DNA from 3 places in the Streptomyces sp. NPDC054887 genome. Region 2 is predicted to be linked to each of the others. Evidence: predicted binding sites of a transcription regulator. Region 2 holds the regulator's gene; each other region holds the start of a gene.
The links. The regulator HrcA, encoded in region 2, represses chaperone genes, less so after heat shock. The targets are predictions, from matches to a motif close to TTNGCACTCNGNNNNNCNGAGTGCNAA.

Region 1 (4,857 bases), on a different contig from region 2:
ACGTGGGGAGAGGCCATGGACGTACCGTTCAGGGCGACGCTGCCGCCGCCGAGTCTGGCCGAGACGATCTCGGTGCCCGGCGCGTAGAGCTCCACGCAGGTGCCGTGGTTGGAGAACGGGGCCTCCGCGTCCGCGCGGTCGGACGCGGCTACGGTGACCACCCGTTCGGCGGATGCCGGGGAGACGGTGCAGGCGTCCTTCGAGTCGTTGCCCGCCGCCATGACCGGCAGGACACCGCTGTTCGCAAGGGCGTCGGCGGCGTTGTTCACCAGCTCCGACTTGGGGCCGCCGAGCGACGCGTTGAGGACCGCCGGCCGCTCGGGGTCCCGTGCCGCGTGGGAGGCCGCCCATTCGAGGCCGGCGACGACCGTGGCGTTGCTGCCGTTGCCCTCGCAGTCGATGACGCGGACGCTGTAGAGCTGCGCACGGCGTGCCACGCCGTACGTCGCGCCTGCCACCGTGCCCGCGACATGGGTGCCGTGCCCCTGGCAGTCCGCCCCGAAGCGCCCCTCGCCCTGGAACGCGTCGAAGCCGAACCGCGCACGGCCGCCGAACTCGGCGTGGTGGTAGTCGATGCCGGTGTCGAGGATGTACGCGACCCCTCCGGCGCCGGTGGCGGCGGCGGTGAACTGGTTGTCGAGCGGCAGGGCGCGCTGGTCGATCCGGTCGAGCCCCCAGGAGGCGGCGGGTCCCTTCACGGTGACCTTGGCGTCCTGCTCCACGGCCGCCACGTGCGGATCGGCCCGTACGAGCTTCAGTTGGGCGTCGGTGAGCTTGGCGGCGAAGCCGTGCATGACCTTGGTGAAACTGAACAGCGGTGTCACGCCCGCCTGGCTCGCCACTTTGGCGACGTCGGACGCGGGTTTCGTTTCGACGAGGTACTGACCCGGGACGGCCTGGTCCACGAGTCTGAGCGGCGCGGGCGTGGAGCGGTCGGGCTCCGTCGCGGAGGCGGACAACGGTCCTACGGTCGCCAGGACAGCCGCGGCGGCGGCCGCGAGGGCGATCCTCATGGAATTCGGCATGGTCACGATGGCACCATGCAGAAACGATCAAGCGCAATCACTCGCCGTGGTGGTTTGAATACATTCAGTAAGTGCACCGAAGTGGGTGAACGCGGAAACGCCCGAAGGCGGCACCCCCGCAGTGGGAGTGCCGCCCTCGGTCGCGTACGCGGTACGGCGAATGGAGCCGCTGATCCTCGCGGATCAGAAGTCCATGTCACCGCCCGGCATGCCGCCACCGGCAGGCGCGGACGACTTCTCCGGCTTGTCGGCGATGACGGCCTCGGTGGTGAGGAACAGCGCGGCGATGGACGCGGCGTTCTGGAGCGCGGAACGCGTGACCTTCGCCGGGTCGATGATGCCCTCGGCGATCATGTCGACGTACTCGCCGGTCGCGGCGTTCAGACCGTGGCCGACGGCCAGGTTGCGCACCTTCTCGACGACGACGCCACCCTCGAGACCACCGTTGACGGCGATCTGCTTGAGCGGGGCCTCCAGCGCGAGCTTCACGGCGTTGGCGCCGGTCGCCTCGTCGCCCGAGAGCTCGAGCTTCTCGAAGACGGCCGTGGCCTGGAGCAGAGCCACGCCACCACCGGCGACGATGCCCTCCTCGACGGCGGCCTTGGCGTTGCGCACCGCGTCCTCGATGCGGTGCTTGCGCTCCTTGAGCTCGACCTCGGTGGCGGCACCGGCCTTGATGACGGCCACGCCGCCGGCCAGCTTCGCCAGGCGCTCCTGGAGCTTCTCGCGGTCGTAGTCCGAGTCGGAGTTCTCGATCTCGGCACGGATCTGGTTGACGCGGCCCTGGACCTGGTCGCTGTCACCGGCGCCGTCGACGATCGTCGTCTCGTCCTTGGTGATGACGACCTTGCGGGCGCGGCCGAGCAGGTCGAGACCGGCGTTCTCCAGCTTGAGGCCGACCTCCTCGGAGATGACGGTGCCACCGGTGAGGATGGCGATGTCGCCGAGCATGGCCTTGCGGCGGTCACCGAAGCCCGGAGCCTTGACGGCGACGGACTTGAAGGTGCCACGGATCTTGTTGACGACGAGCGTGGACAGCGCCTCGCCCTCGACGTCCTCCGCGATGATCAGCAGCGGCTTGCCCGACTGCATGACCTTCTCCAGCAGCGGAAGGAGGTCCTTCACGTTGGAGATCTTGGAGTTGACGATCAGGATGTACGGGTCGTCGAGCGACGACTCCATGCGCTCCATGTCGGTGGCGAAGTACGCCGAGATGTAGCCCTTGTCGAAGCGCATGCCCTCGGTGAGCTCAAGCTCGAGACCGAAGGTCTGCGACTCCTCGACGGTGATGACGCCTTCCTTGCCGACCTTGTCCATCGCCTCGGCGATGAGCTCGCCGATCTGGGTGTCGGCGGCGGAGATGGAAGCCGTGGAAGCGATCTGCTCCTTGGTCTCCACGTCCTTGGCCTGCTCGAGCAGAGCGGCGGAGACGGCCTCGACGGCCTTCTCGATACCGCGCTTGAGGGCCATCGGGTTGGCGCCGGCGGCGACGTTGCGCAGGCCCTCGCGGACCAGAGCCTGGGCGAGGACGGTCGCGGTCGTCGTACCGTCACCGGCGACGTCGTCGGTCTTCTTCGCGACTTCCTTGACCAGCTCGGCGCCGATCTTCTCGTACGGGTCCTCGAGCTCGATCTCCTTGGCGATGGAAACACCATCGTTGGTGATCGTGGGGGCGCCCCACTTCTTCTCGAGGACGACGTTGCGGCCCTTGGGGCCGAGGGTGACCTTGACGGCGTCGGCGAGCTGGTTCATCCCGCGCTCGAGACCGCGCCGTGCCTCCTCGTCGAACGCGATGATCTTGGCCATGTGAAGTGGTCCTCCCGGACTGGGGTGGATTCTCCGGACCGAGTGGCGCCCGCGACGGACGGCCAGCCTGCCTGGTGGTTTTCCTTGTCCCACCAGGCCTGCGGGCCTCACCGGCCCGGTCCTTCTGTCACTCTCACTGGGAGAGTGCTAACAGTGCTACCGCCAATGATTAGCACTCGACCCCTTCGAGTGCAAGCGTCTCCCTCGGATGTGGACAGACGTCCGGAGCGGCCCGGCACGCAGGAAGGGCCTGTACCCGGTGCGGGGTACAGACCCTTCATGCGTGAGTGCGTCGGTGGCCGTTCGCGCCGAGATCAGACGGCGAGCTTGACCATGTCCGCCTGCGGACCCTTCTGGCCCTGCGAGATCTCGAATTCGACTCGCTGACCTTCTTCAAGGGTGCGGTACCCGTCCATCTGGATCGCGCTGTAGTGGACGAAAACATCCGCACCACCGTCGACCGCGATGAAGCCGTACCCCTTCTCCGCGTTGAACCACTTGACGGTGCCCTGAGCCATGCCTAACTCCCCTATTACTGGCCCTTGCACAGGACCGCACTTCGCGGGCCCTGGGTCAGACTCCTCCGCCCTCCGACAGGAGAGGGCGTGCGCCGGAACGCGTCGACCGCCGCTGAATGTATCTGCCCAACTGCCCTCTGCAACAGGTCAATCCGACGAGAAATCTGGGCATGGGGGAACGCGCGAAAGCGAATAATTCTCAGGTTTCCCGGGCAAGTCGGTCCGGACAAGTCGCACATGGGCGGGCAATTCGGTCCGGTACTTTGACTGCTTCTCACCGCGCGGGGCCGCATTCTCATATGCGTCCGGCACAGGCGGCGGAGGGGGCTTCCCCAACTGTACCGCGCTCAACCATGCAGAATTGCCCCCTCCGCTTTCTGTGGCGGAGGGGGCAATGAACGTGCGGAGAGGCGTGCGGGGCAATATCAGCCACTCACACGACCGAAATCAGCCTCCGGCGACGGCCGGAATGATCGAAACGCCGGCGCCGTCGGGCGTGGCGGTCTCCAGACCCTGCTCGAAGCGCACGTCGTCGTCGTTGACGTACACGTTCACGAAGCGGCGCAGCTTGCCCTGGTCGTCCAGCACACGGGCCGCGATGCCGGCGTGGTTCTTCTCCAGGTCGGCGATGACGTCGGCGAGGGTCGCCCCCTCGGCCGCGACCTCGGCCTTGCCGTCCGTGTACGTACGAAGGATGGTCGGGATGCGGACGTTGACACTCATGCGAGGCCAGCCTCTCGGAAAGAGTCCAGGTTGGGGCGGATGACGGCGGACTGGCCCGTCGTCGGGGCCACCGCCTCAAGGGTCTTCAGGCCGTCGCCCGTGTTGAGCACGACGGTGGTGAGGGTCGGGTCCAGCAGGCCGGCCTCGATGAGCTTCTTCGTCACGCCGACGGTCACGCCGCCCGCGGTCTCCGCGAAGATGCCCTCCGTCTCGGCCAGCAGCTTGATGGAGTCCACGACCTGCTCGTCGTTGACGTCCTCGACCGCGCCGCCCGTGCGCCGGGCGATGTCCAGCACGTACGGGCCGTCGGCCGGGTTGCCGATCGCGAGGGACTTGGCGATCGTGTTCGGCTTCTGCGGCCGTACGACGTCGTGCCCGGCCTTGAAGGCCGTCGACACCGGCGAGCAGCCCTCGGCCTGGGCGCCGAAGATCTTGTACGGCTTGTCCTCGACCAGCCCCAGGGCGATGAGCTCCTTCAGACCCTTGTCGATCTTCGTGAGCTGCGAGCCCGAGGCGATCGGGATGACGAGCTGGTCCGGCAGCCGCCAGCCGAGCTGCTCGCAGATCTCGTACGCCAGGGTCTTGGAGCCCTCGCCGTAGTACGGGCGCAGGTTGACGTTGACGAAGCCCCAGCCCTCGCCCAGCGGGTCGCCGATGAGCTCCGAGCAGAAGCGGTTGACGTCGTCGTAGTTGCCCTCGATGCCGACCAGCTCGCCGCCGTAGACGGAGGCCATGACGACCTTGCCCTGCTCCAGGTCGTGCGGGATGAACACGCACGAGCGGAA
Region 2 (4,857 bases):
CGGCGCGGTGCCTGCACAACGAGCTGTACTGGCGCGGGGCGGACTGGTGGGGCGCGGGCCCCGGCGCGCACAGCCACGTGGGCGGGGTGCGGTGGTGGAACGTCAAGCACCCGGGCGCGTACGCCCAGGCGCTCGGCGACGGCCGCTCGCCCGGCGCCGGGCGCGAGGTGCTGCCCGAGGAGGACCGGCGCGTCGAGCGCATCCTGCTGGAACTGCGGCTCGCGGACGGCTGCCCGCTGTCGCTGCTCGCCCCCGCCGGGCTCGTGGCGGCGGAGCGGGCGCTGGCCGACGGCCTGCTGGCGGCGGAGCCGTTCGCGGCGGGCCGGGCGGTGCTGACCCTGCGCGGCCGGCTGCTGGCGGACGCGGTGGTCCGGGACCTGGTGGACTGATCGCCCGGGCAGGTGAACCGCGGCGGGCGCGAGTCCGGCACCTGCCCGGGTGTCAGGCCCCGTCGCCGGCCGTGACGAAGTCGATCAGTTCCTCCACCCGCCCCAGGAGCGCCGGCTCCAGGTCCCGGTAGGAGCGGACCGAGCCCAGGATCCGCTGCCACGCCGCCCCGGTGTTCTCCGGCCAGCCCAGCGCCCGGCACACACCCGTCTTCCAGTCCTGCCCCCGGGGCACCTTCGGCCACGCGGCGATGCCCACGGCCGACGGCTTCACCGCCTCCCACACGTCGATGTACGGGTGGCCGACCACCAGGACGTTCGCGTCCGTGACCTGCGCGGCGATGCGGGACTCCTTCGAGCCCGGGACCAGGTGGTCGACCAGGACGCCCAGCCGCGCGTCCGGGGCCGGACCGAACTCCGCGACGATCGCGGGCAGGTCGTCGATGCCCTCCAGGTACTCCACGACCACGCCCTCGATGCGCAGGTCGTCGCCCCACACCCGCTCGACCAGCTCCGCGTCGTGGCGGCCCTCGACGTAGATCCGCCCAGCCCGCGCCACCCGCGCCCGCGCGCCCGGCACGGCCATCGAGCCGGACGCCGTACGGGTGGGACGCGGCGCGGCGGCGGCCGGGCGCACCAGGGTGACGACGCGGCCCTCCAGCAGGAAGCCGCGCGGTTCCATCGGGAACACCCGGTGCTTGCCGAAGCGGTCCTCCAGGGTCACCACCGGGCCCTGCGCCGTCTTCTCGCACCGGACCACGGCGCCGCAGAACCCGGTGCCCACCTCCTCCACCACCAGATCGGCCTCGGCCGGGACCTCGGGAGCGGGAGCGGTCTTCTTCCAGGGCGGGGTGAGATCCGGCCCGTACTGTCGGCTGCGCATTGCGCCGACGATAGTCCCGTGCCCAGGTCAGGACACGCCGAACCGCTCCGCCAGCGCGTCACGCTGCGCCCGCACGTACGCCGCGTCCACCACCGCCCCGTGCCCCGGCACGTACGCCGCGTTCTCGCCGCCGAGCGCGAGCAGCCGGTCCAGGGCCGCGGGCCAGCGGCCCGGGTGGGCGTCGGAGCCGGCCTGCGGGGTGCCGGACTCCTCGACCAGGTCGCCGCAGAAGACGACCTCGGGGCTCCCCGGCACCAGTACCGCCAGGTCGTGGCCGCTGTGTCCGGGGCCGACGTTGGCGAGCAGCACCTGGCGGCCGCCGCCCAGGTCCAGCGTCCACTCGCCGCACACCAGGTGGTGCGGCGCCACCAGTACGTCCGCCGCCTCGGCGGCGGCGCCCCGTTCGACGCCGTGCCGCACGGCGTCGTCCCGCAGCGCGTCCCGCTCGCGGCGCAGCAGCTCGTCCACGCCCACCGCCCCGTAGACCTGGGCGCCCGCGAACGCCGCCGTGCCCAGCACATGGTCGAAGTGCGGGTGGGTGAGCGCGATGTGCGTCACTCTCCGGCCGGGACCGAGGAGCCGCTGCGCCTGGGTCCGCAGCTCGGCGCCCTCCCGCAGCGTCGCCCCCGTGTCGATCAGCAGCGCCCCGCCGTCGCCTCCGGCCACCAGGCCCACCGTCGCGTCCCACACGGGCATGCGGCGTCGTCCCACGCCCTGTGCGAGCCGCTCCCAGCCCGCCTCTTCCCAACTGACGTCCATGCCGCGACGCTAGTGCCATCACCGGGGACCTCGCCCGCTGAACAGGGCCGTCGCGCGACATCGTGACCGGGCCGCCCTTGCCCCGTGCGTACCTGCCCGCCGTACACTGGCCGGGGAACTGCTGGCACTCGCCCGCAGCGAGTGCCAGGCGCAGGCCGAACGACCGACCAGCTGGAGGTGGTGCGAGATGCTCAGCGAACGCCGACTTGAGGTGCTGCGCGCCATCGTCCAGGACTATGTGGGCACCGAGGAGCCCGTCGGCTCCAAGGCGCTCACGGAGCGGCACAAGCTCGGTGTGTCCCCCGCCACGGTCCGCAACGACATGGCGGTCCTGGAGGACGAGGGTTTCATCGCCCAGCCGCACACGAGTGCGGGGCGCATCCCGACGGACAAGGGCTACCGGCTCTTCGTCGACAAGCTCGCGGGCGTCAAGCCCCTGTCGTCGCCCGAGCGCCGCGCCATCCAGAACTTCATGGACGGGGCGGTCGACCTCGACGACGTCGTGGCCCGTACGGTCCGGCTGCTCGCGCAGCTGACCCGGCAGGTCGCCGTCGTGCAGTACCCGTCGCTGACCCGGTCGACGGTTCGGCATGTGGAACTTCTCTCGCTGGCCCCCGCCCGCCTGATGCTCGTGCTCATCACGGACACCGGCCGGGTCGAGCAGCGCATGATCGACTGCCCGGCGCCCTTCGGCGAGACGTCCCTCGCGGACCTGCGGGCCCGGCTCAACAGCCGGGTGGTGGGCCGCCGCTTCGCGGACGTGCCGCAGCTGGTGCAGGACCTTCCCGAATCCTTCGAGGCGGAGGACCGGGGTACCGTGTCCACGGTGCTCTCCTCTCTCCTCGAGACCCTGGTGGAGGAGACCGAGGAGCGGCTGATGATCGGCGGAACCGCCAATCTCACCCGCTTCGGGCACGATTTCCCCCTCACCATCCGGCCGGTGCTGGAAGCGCTGGAGGAGCAGGTCGTGCTCCTCAAGCTGCTGGGTGAGGCAACGGACTCAGGCATGACCGTACGGATCGGGCACGAGAACGCCCACGAGGGGCTCAGCTCCACGTCCGTCGTCGCGGTCGGCTACGGTTCGGGCGACGAAGCAGTCGCCAAACTCGGCGTGGTCGGACCGACCCGCATGGACTACCCCGGAACGATGGGAGCGGTACGCGCAGTGGCACGTTACGTCGGACAGATCCTGGCGGAGTCGTAAGTGGCCACCGACTACTACGCCGTACTCGGCGTACGCCGCGACGCTTCCCAGGACGAGATCAAGAAGGCATTCCGGCGGTTGGCGCGTGAGCTCCACCCGGACGTGAATCCCGATCCCAAGACGCAGGAGCGCTTCAAGGAGATCAACGCCGCGTACGAGGTGTTGTCGGACCCGCAGAAGAAGCAGGTCTACGACCTCGGCGGCGACCCCCTCTCGCAGGCCGGCGGCGGAGCCGGCGGCTTCGGCCAGGGCGGCTTCGGCAACTTCTCCGACATCATGGACGCGTTCTTCGGCACGGCGTCGCAGCGCGGCCCGAGGTCGCGCACGCGGCGCGGCCAGGACGCGATGATCCGGCTGGAGATCGACCTCAACGAGGCGGCCTTCGGCACCACGAAGGACATCCAGGTCGACACGGCCGTCGTGTGCACCACGTGCTCCGGCGAGGGCGCCGCACCCGGCACCTCCGCCCAGACCTGCGACATGTGCCGCGGCCGTGGCGAGGTCTCGCAGGTCACCCGGTCCTTCCTGGGCCAGGTCATGACCTCGCGCCCCTGCCCGCAGTGCCAGGGCTTCGGCACGGTCGTACCGACGCCGTGCCCGGAGTGCGCCGGCGACGGGCGTGTGCGCTCGCGCCGGACCCTCACGGTCAAGATCCCGGCCGGTGTCGACAACGGGACCAGGATCCAGCTCGCGGGCGAGGGCGAGGTCGGCCCGGGCGGCGGCCCCGCCGGCGACCTGTACGTCGAGATCCACGAGCTGCCGCACGCGGTGTTCCAGCGGCGCGGTGACGACCTGCACTGCACGGTCACCATCCCGATGACGGCGGCGGCGCTGGGCACCAAGTGCCCGCTGGAGACGCTCGACGGGGTCGAGGAGATCGACGTACGTCCGGGCACGCAGTCCGGTCAGTCGATCCCGCTGCACGGGCGCGGCGTCACGCACCTGCGCGGCGGCGGGCGCGGCGACCTCATCGTGCACGTCGAGGTGCTGACCCCGTCGAAGCTGGACCCGCAGCAGGAGGACCTGATGCGCCAGCTCGCGAAGCTGCGCGGCGAGGAGCGCCCCACGGGCCAGTTCCAGCCGGGGCAGCAGGGGTTGTTCTCGCGCCTGAAGGACGCGTTCAACGGGCGGTAGGCGGGCGTTGGCCGGCCGGGGGTCCGGGGGTCGGCCCCGGGGAGAAGCCGTCAGCCGGGGCAGCAGGGGTTGTTCTCGCGCCTGAAGGACGCGTTCAACGGGCGGTAGGCGCTCGCCCCGGCGCAGGCGGAAGCCTGGATTCGGCGCGGTGCGGAGGGCATGAAACTATGCGTTCATGTCCTCCGCACTGACCGATCTCTGCCGTTATCCGATCGTGCAGGCCCCCATGGCGGGCGGCGCCTCCAGTCCTCAGCTCGCCGCCGCCGTCTGCGAGGCCGGCGGTCTCGGGTTCCTCGCCGCCGGTTACAAGACCGCGGACGGCATGTACGAGGAGATCAAGCAGCTGCGGGGTCTGACGAGCCGGCCGTTCGGCGTCAACCTGTTCATGCCGCAGCCGAGCCACGTCGACCCCGCCGCCGTCGAGGTCTACCGCCACCAGCTCGCCGGCGAGTCCGACTGGTACGACACCCCCCTCGGCGAACCCGACAACT
Region 3 (4,857 bases), on a different contig from region 2:
TGGACCCGATCGAGCGCCTGGGCAGGAAGGCCGTGCGCAGCGTCGCCCCGAAGGTCCGCGACGCGGGAGCCCGGGCGCTCGCGGCGCACGCACCGCCCGCGCCCCGCGCGGCGGCGTACGCCCGGTGGGGGCTGCGGGAGCCGCTGCGCGCCGCGCCGGCGCCCCCGGCGCGCAAACCGGCGCGCCCCTTCGTCGTCGACCGCGTACCGACCGGCGACAGGGTCGTCTTCCTCACCTTCGACGACGGCGCCGAGCGGGACCCCGCGTTCGTACGCATGGTCGACGACCTGAACCTGCCGATCAGCATGTTCCTCACGGACAGCGTGGCCTCCCCCGGATACGACCACTTCGACCGGCTGCGGCGGGCGGGCGGCGGCCTCAGCACCGTGCAGAACCACACCGTCGACCACCCCTACCTGCCCGGACTCCCGTACGCCGGTCAGCGCGCCCAGATCTGCGGCCAGCAGGACCGCCTGGAGGCCCGGTTCGGCGCCAGGCCCCGGCTCTTCCGGCCGCCGTACGGGGCGTACAACAACCAGACGCTGCGGGCGGCGGGCGACTGCGGGGCCGAGGCGGTGGTGCTGTGGGGGGCGTCGATGCAGATCAACGACCTGCGGTACGCGCACGGCGACCGGCTGCGGCCGGGCGAGATCGTGCTCGCGCACTTCCGGGGTCCCGGCGAGGTCAAGGGTTCGACCATCACGGAGATGACGGCGCGGATACTGCGCCGGATCCAGGAGCAGGGCTTCGCGGTGGCGCGGTTGGAGGACTACCTCTGAGCGAGGCGGCGGCCGGTCAGCCGCCGCTGTCCGCACACTCACTGCTGTCGCCGCCGCTGCGGCACTGGTGGCCGGTCCGGCCGGGGTCGGAGGTCCGCGCGGGCGCGGGCTCCGGATGCGCGTCGGCGTACGCCCCGGCCGCGCCGTAGAGCACCGACGCGCCGAGCAGCAGGGCGGCCAGCGACTGCACCCAGGCGGTGATGACCCGGCCGCCGTTCCCGAAGCCGTACGCCGTCAGGCCGGCAGCGGCGGCGAGAGCGCCGAAGGTGATCAGCGCCGCAACTTCGCCGGCGCCCCGGCCCCAGAGCAGGATGACGGCCGTGAAGCAGGCCGCCGCGTCGGTCACGAGGACGAACAAGGCGAGGGCGGCGTCGCCCCAGCCGGACACGGGGTGCTCCTGGGGGCTCAGTTCGGCGGGCATGACGGCACTCTCGTACGGAACCCGACGGTCCGCCGGGGCGGTGGCGCCATCGAGATCCAACCGCGACCGGGGCCTGCCGCGGTCCCGTGCGGGATCCCGTTCGTCAACACGTGCGGCCGCGTTGGATTGGCACTCCGCTTGACCGAGTGCTAACCGCGTCATAGTCTCGGCGTTGGCACTCTCCAGTGGGGAGTGCCAACAGTAGCGACGGGCAGGTCCGGCACCCGCGACGACGGATCCACCTGGTCGCCACCCCACATCAGTTAACCCCGTGAGATCTCCGAAGGGGGAGACCGGACCGTGACGACCACCAGCTCCAAGGTTGCCATCAAGCCGCTCGAGGACCGCATTGTGGTCCAGCCGCTCGACGCCGAGCAGACCACGGCCTCTGGCCTGGTCATTCCGGACACCGCCAAGGAGAAGCCCCAGGAGGGCGTCGTCCTGGCCGTGGGCCCGGGCCGCTTCGAGAACGGCGAGCGCCTGCCGCTCGACGTATCCGTCGGCGATGTCGTGCTGTACAGCAAGTACGGCGGCACCGAGGTGAAGTACAGCGGCGAGGAGTACCTCGTCCTCTCGGCTCGCGACGTGCTCGCGATCATCGAGAAGTAATTCGCCCGAAGATTGCTTTTGATCTGCGCCCCTGGCCCCCAGCGACAGCCGGGCGGCCCGGGGCGCATTTCGTTTGAGAGGACAGAGAAGCTCCATGGCGAAGATTCTGAAGTTCGACGAGGACGCCCGTCGCGCCCTCGAGCGCGGCGTCAACAAGCTTGCCGACACGGTCAAGGTGACGATCGGCCCCAAGGGCCGCAACGTCGTCATCGACAAGAAGTTCGGCGCTCCCACCATCACCAACGACGGTGTCACCATCGCCCGCGAGGTCGAGCTCGACGACCCGTACGAGAACCTGGGCGCCCAGCTCGTGAAGGAGGTGGCGACCAAGACCAACGACATCGCGGGTGACGGCACCACCACCGCCACCGTGCTGGCCCAGGCCCTGGTCCGCGAGGGTCTGCGCAACGTCGCCGCCGGTGCTTCCCCGGCCGCCCTGAAGAAGGGCATCGACGCCGCGGTCAAGGCGATCTCCGAGGACCTCCTCGCGAACGCCCGTCCGATCGACGACAAGTCCGACATCGCCGCCGTGGCCGGGCTCTCCGCCCAGGACTCGCAGGTCGGCGAGCTCATCGCCGAGGCGATGGACAAGGTCGGCAAGGACGGTGTCATCACCGTCGAGGAGTCCAACACCTTCGGCCTGGAGCTCGACTTCACCGAGGGCATGGCCTTCGACAAGGGCTACCTGTCGCCGTACATGGTGACCGACCAGGAGCGTATGGAGGCCGTCCTCGACGACCCGTACATCCTGATCCACCAGGGCAAGATCGGTTCGATCCAGGACCTGCTGCCGCTCCTCGAGAAGGTCATCCAGGCCGGCGCCTCCAAGCCGCTGCTGATCATCGCCGAGGACGTCGAGGGCGAGGCCCTGTCGACCCTGGTCGTCAACAAGATCCGTGGCACCTTCAACGCCGTCGCGGTGAAGGCCCCCGGCTTCGGTGACCGCCGCAAGGCCATGCTCGGCGACATCGCCACCCTCACCGGTGCGACCGTCATCGCCGAAGAGGTCGGCCTCAAGCTCGACCAGGCCGGTCTCGACGTGCTGGGCACCGCCCGCCGCGTCACCGTCACCAAGGACGACACGACGATCGTCGACGGCGGCGGCAACGCCGACGAGGTCGCCGGACGCGTCAACCAGATCAAGGCCGAGATCGAGTCCACGGACTCCGACTGGGACCGCGAGAAGCTCCAGGAGCGCCTCGCGAAGCTGGCCGGCGGCGTGTGCGTGATCAAGGTCGGCGCCGCCACCGAGGTGGAGCTGAAGGAGAAGAAGCACCGTCTGGAGGACGCCATCTCCGCGACCCGCGCCGCGGTCGAGGAGGGCATCGTCTCCGGTGGTGGCTCCGCCCTGGTGCACGCCGCCAAGGTGCTCGAGGGCGGCCTCGGCAAGACCGGCGACGAGGCCACGGGTGTCGCGGTCGTCCGCCGCGCCGTCGTCGAGCCGCTGCGCTGGATCGCCGAGAACGCCGGCCTGGAGGGCTACGTCATCACTGCCAAGGTGAGCGAGCTCGACAAGGGCCACGGCTTCAACGCCGCGACCGGCGAGTACGGCGACCTGGTCAAGGCCGGCGTCATCGACCCGGTCAAGGTCACCCGCTCCGCGCTGGAGAACGCCGCGTCCATCGCGTCGCTGCTGCTCACGACCGAGACCCTGGTCGTCGAGAAGCCGGCCGAGGACGAGGGCGACGCCGGTCACGGCGGCCACGGCCACTCCCACTGACGTCCCGCGTCGCGCAAAGGCCCCCGTTTCCCGCTGCTCAGCGGTGGGAACGGGGGCCTTTCGCGTACGGTCAGTCGAGCGCGCCGACCTGGCGCATCAGGCCCAGGGCGTCCACGTGCCACCAGCCCTCCTGGATCTTCCCGTCGTGGAAGCGGAAGATCGTCGTGCCGGTCATGGTGCACTGCCTGCCGGTGGGGGCGATCCCCATGAAGTCGCCCTTGTGCGTGCCGGTCCACGTCCACAGCGTCACGACTTCGTCGCCCTCCGACACCTGCCGGTCGAGCTCGAAGCGGAAGTCGAAGGCGTCGCGCCAGCCCGTCAGATCGCTGCGGATGACGTCCGCGCCGACCGTGCTCTCCTCCTCCTTGAAGATGTCGTGGTCCCGGTAGTCGGACGCGAACATCTCGTCGATCGCGTCGAGATTGCCCCCGACGGCGACCTCGTGGAAGAAGCGGCGGGCGGCGGCCGAGTTCAGCTGCTCCTCGCGCACCACGTCGAGGTCCGTGAACGACGGCATGCCGTCGCAGAGCTCCACCATCTCCTGGAAGATCCGGTCGGTCTCCGGCAGGTGCGAGTTCTTCATCGCCTCCTCGTGCGAGGGGAACTCGACGATCTCGACGTAGTGGTTCGCCTGCGCTCTGTCCTTGCCGATGATGTTGTGCGTGGCGGTCCGCTTGCCCTTGGTCTGCTCGACCCACCGGTCCATGAGCTGGTTCATGTCGTCGGACCGCTCGGTCGTATAATCGATTATCTGTACGAATTTCATGGCGCCTCCCGACCCTCGCGGAATACGTGAGATACGTCCATTTTAGTGAAATAGCCCTTTTGTGCTGGTTTCAGGCCGAGTGGTGCAGGACGGCCGGGTGCACCGGGTCGGCGAAGGTCTGCCCGGCGGCGTAACGCTCCAGCTCGTCCAGGGCGTGGTCCGCCATGCGGTGCAGCTCGTCACCGAGGGACCCCGCGATGTGCGGTGTCAGCAGCACGTTCGGCAGGTCGTACAACGGCGAGTCCGCGGGCGGCAGTTCCGGTTCGGTCACGTCGAGTACGGCGTGCAGGCGGCCGGAGGTCAGTTCCGGCAGCAGCGCGGCCTCGTCGACGAGTGAGCCCCGGGCGGTGTTGATCAGGGTCGCCCCCGCGGGCATCGCGGCCAGCTGCCGGCTGCCGATCATGTGGCGCGTGGCCGGGAGCTGCGGGGCGTGGACCGAGACGACGGAGCTGCGGGCGCACAGGTCGTCGAGCGGCGCGAGACCGACGCCGAGCGCCGCCGCTTCGCCCGGCGTGACGTACGGGTCGTACAGCAGGACGTCCAGGTCGAAGGGGCGGAGCAG

Region 1: groL (chaperonin GroEL) is a predicted target of HrcA. The motif match lies at 2,956-2,982, and genes of this name have one in related genera.
Region 3: groES (co-chaperone GroES) is a predicted target of HrcA. The motif match lies at 1,327-1,353, and genes of this name have one in related genera.

Annotation. Positions count from the first base shown of each region.
Region 1 covers NZ_JBSGYQ010000009.1:86,565-91,421, forward strand. Annotated here, with positions in the region: gene ACWGH0_RS07530 (S8 family peptidase) at 1-1,013, opposite strand, end outside; gene groL (chaperonin GroEL) at 1,209-2,831, opposite strand; gene ACWGH0_RS07540 (cold-shock protein) at 3,146-3,349, opposite strand; gene ACWGH0_RS07545 (MoaD/ThiS family protein) at 3,797-4,072, opposite strand; gene thrC (threonine synthase) at 4,069-4,857, opposite strand, start outside.
Region 2 covers NZ_JBSGYQ010000015.1:127,257-132,113, reverse strand. Annotated here, with positions in the region: gene hemW (radical SAM family heme chaperone HemW) at 1-389, shown strand, start outside; gene ACWGH0_RS11750 (DUF3097 domain-containing protein) at 442-1,269, opposite strand; gene ACWGH0_RS11745 (MBL fold metallo-hydrolase) at 1,297-2,028, opposite strand; gene hrcA (heat-inducible transcriptional repressor HrcA) at 2,216-3,232, shown strand; gene dnaJ (molecular chaperone DnaJ) at 3,233-4,366, shown strand; gene ACWGH0_RS11730 (nitronate monooxygenase) at 4,542-4,857, shown strand, end outside.
Region 3 covers NZ_JBSGYQ010000022.1:41,944-46,800, reverse strand. Annotated here, with positions in the region: gene ACWGH0_RS15020 (polysaccharide deacetylase family protein) at 1-779, shown strand, start outside; gene ACWGH0_RS15015 (DUF6234 family protein) at 796-1,200, opposite strand; gene groES (co-chaperone GroES) at 1,501-1,809, shown strand; gene groL (chaperonin GroEL) at 1,904-3,529, shown strand; gene ACWGH0_RS15000 (ester cyclase) at 3,600-4,295, opposite strand; gene ACWGH0_RS14995 (hydroxyacid dehydrogenase) at 4,366-4,857, opposite strand, start outside.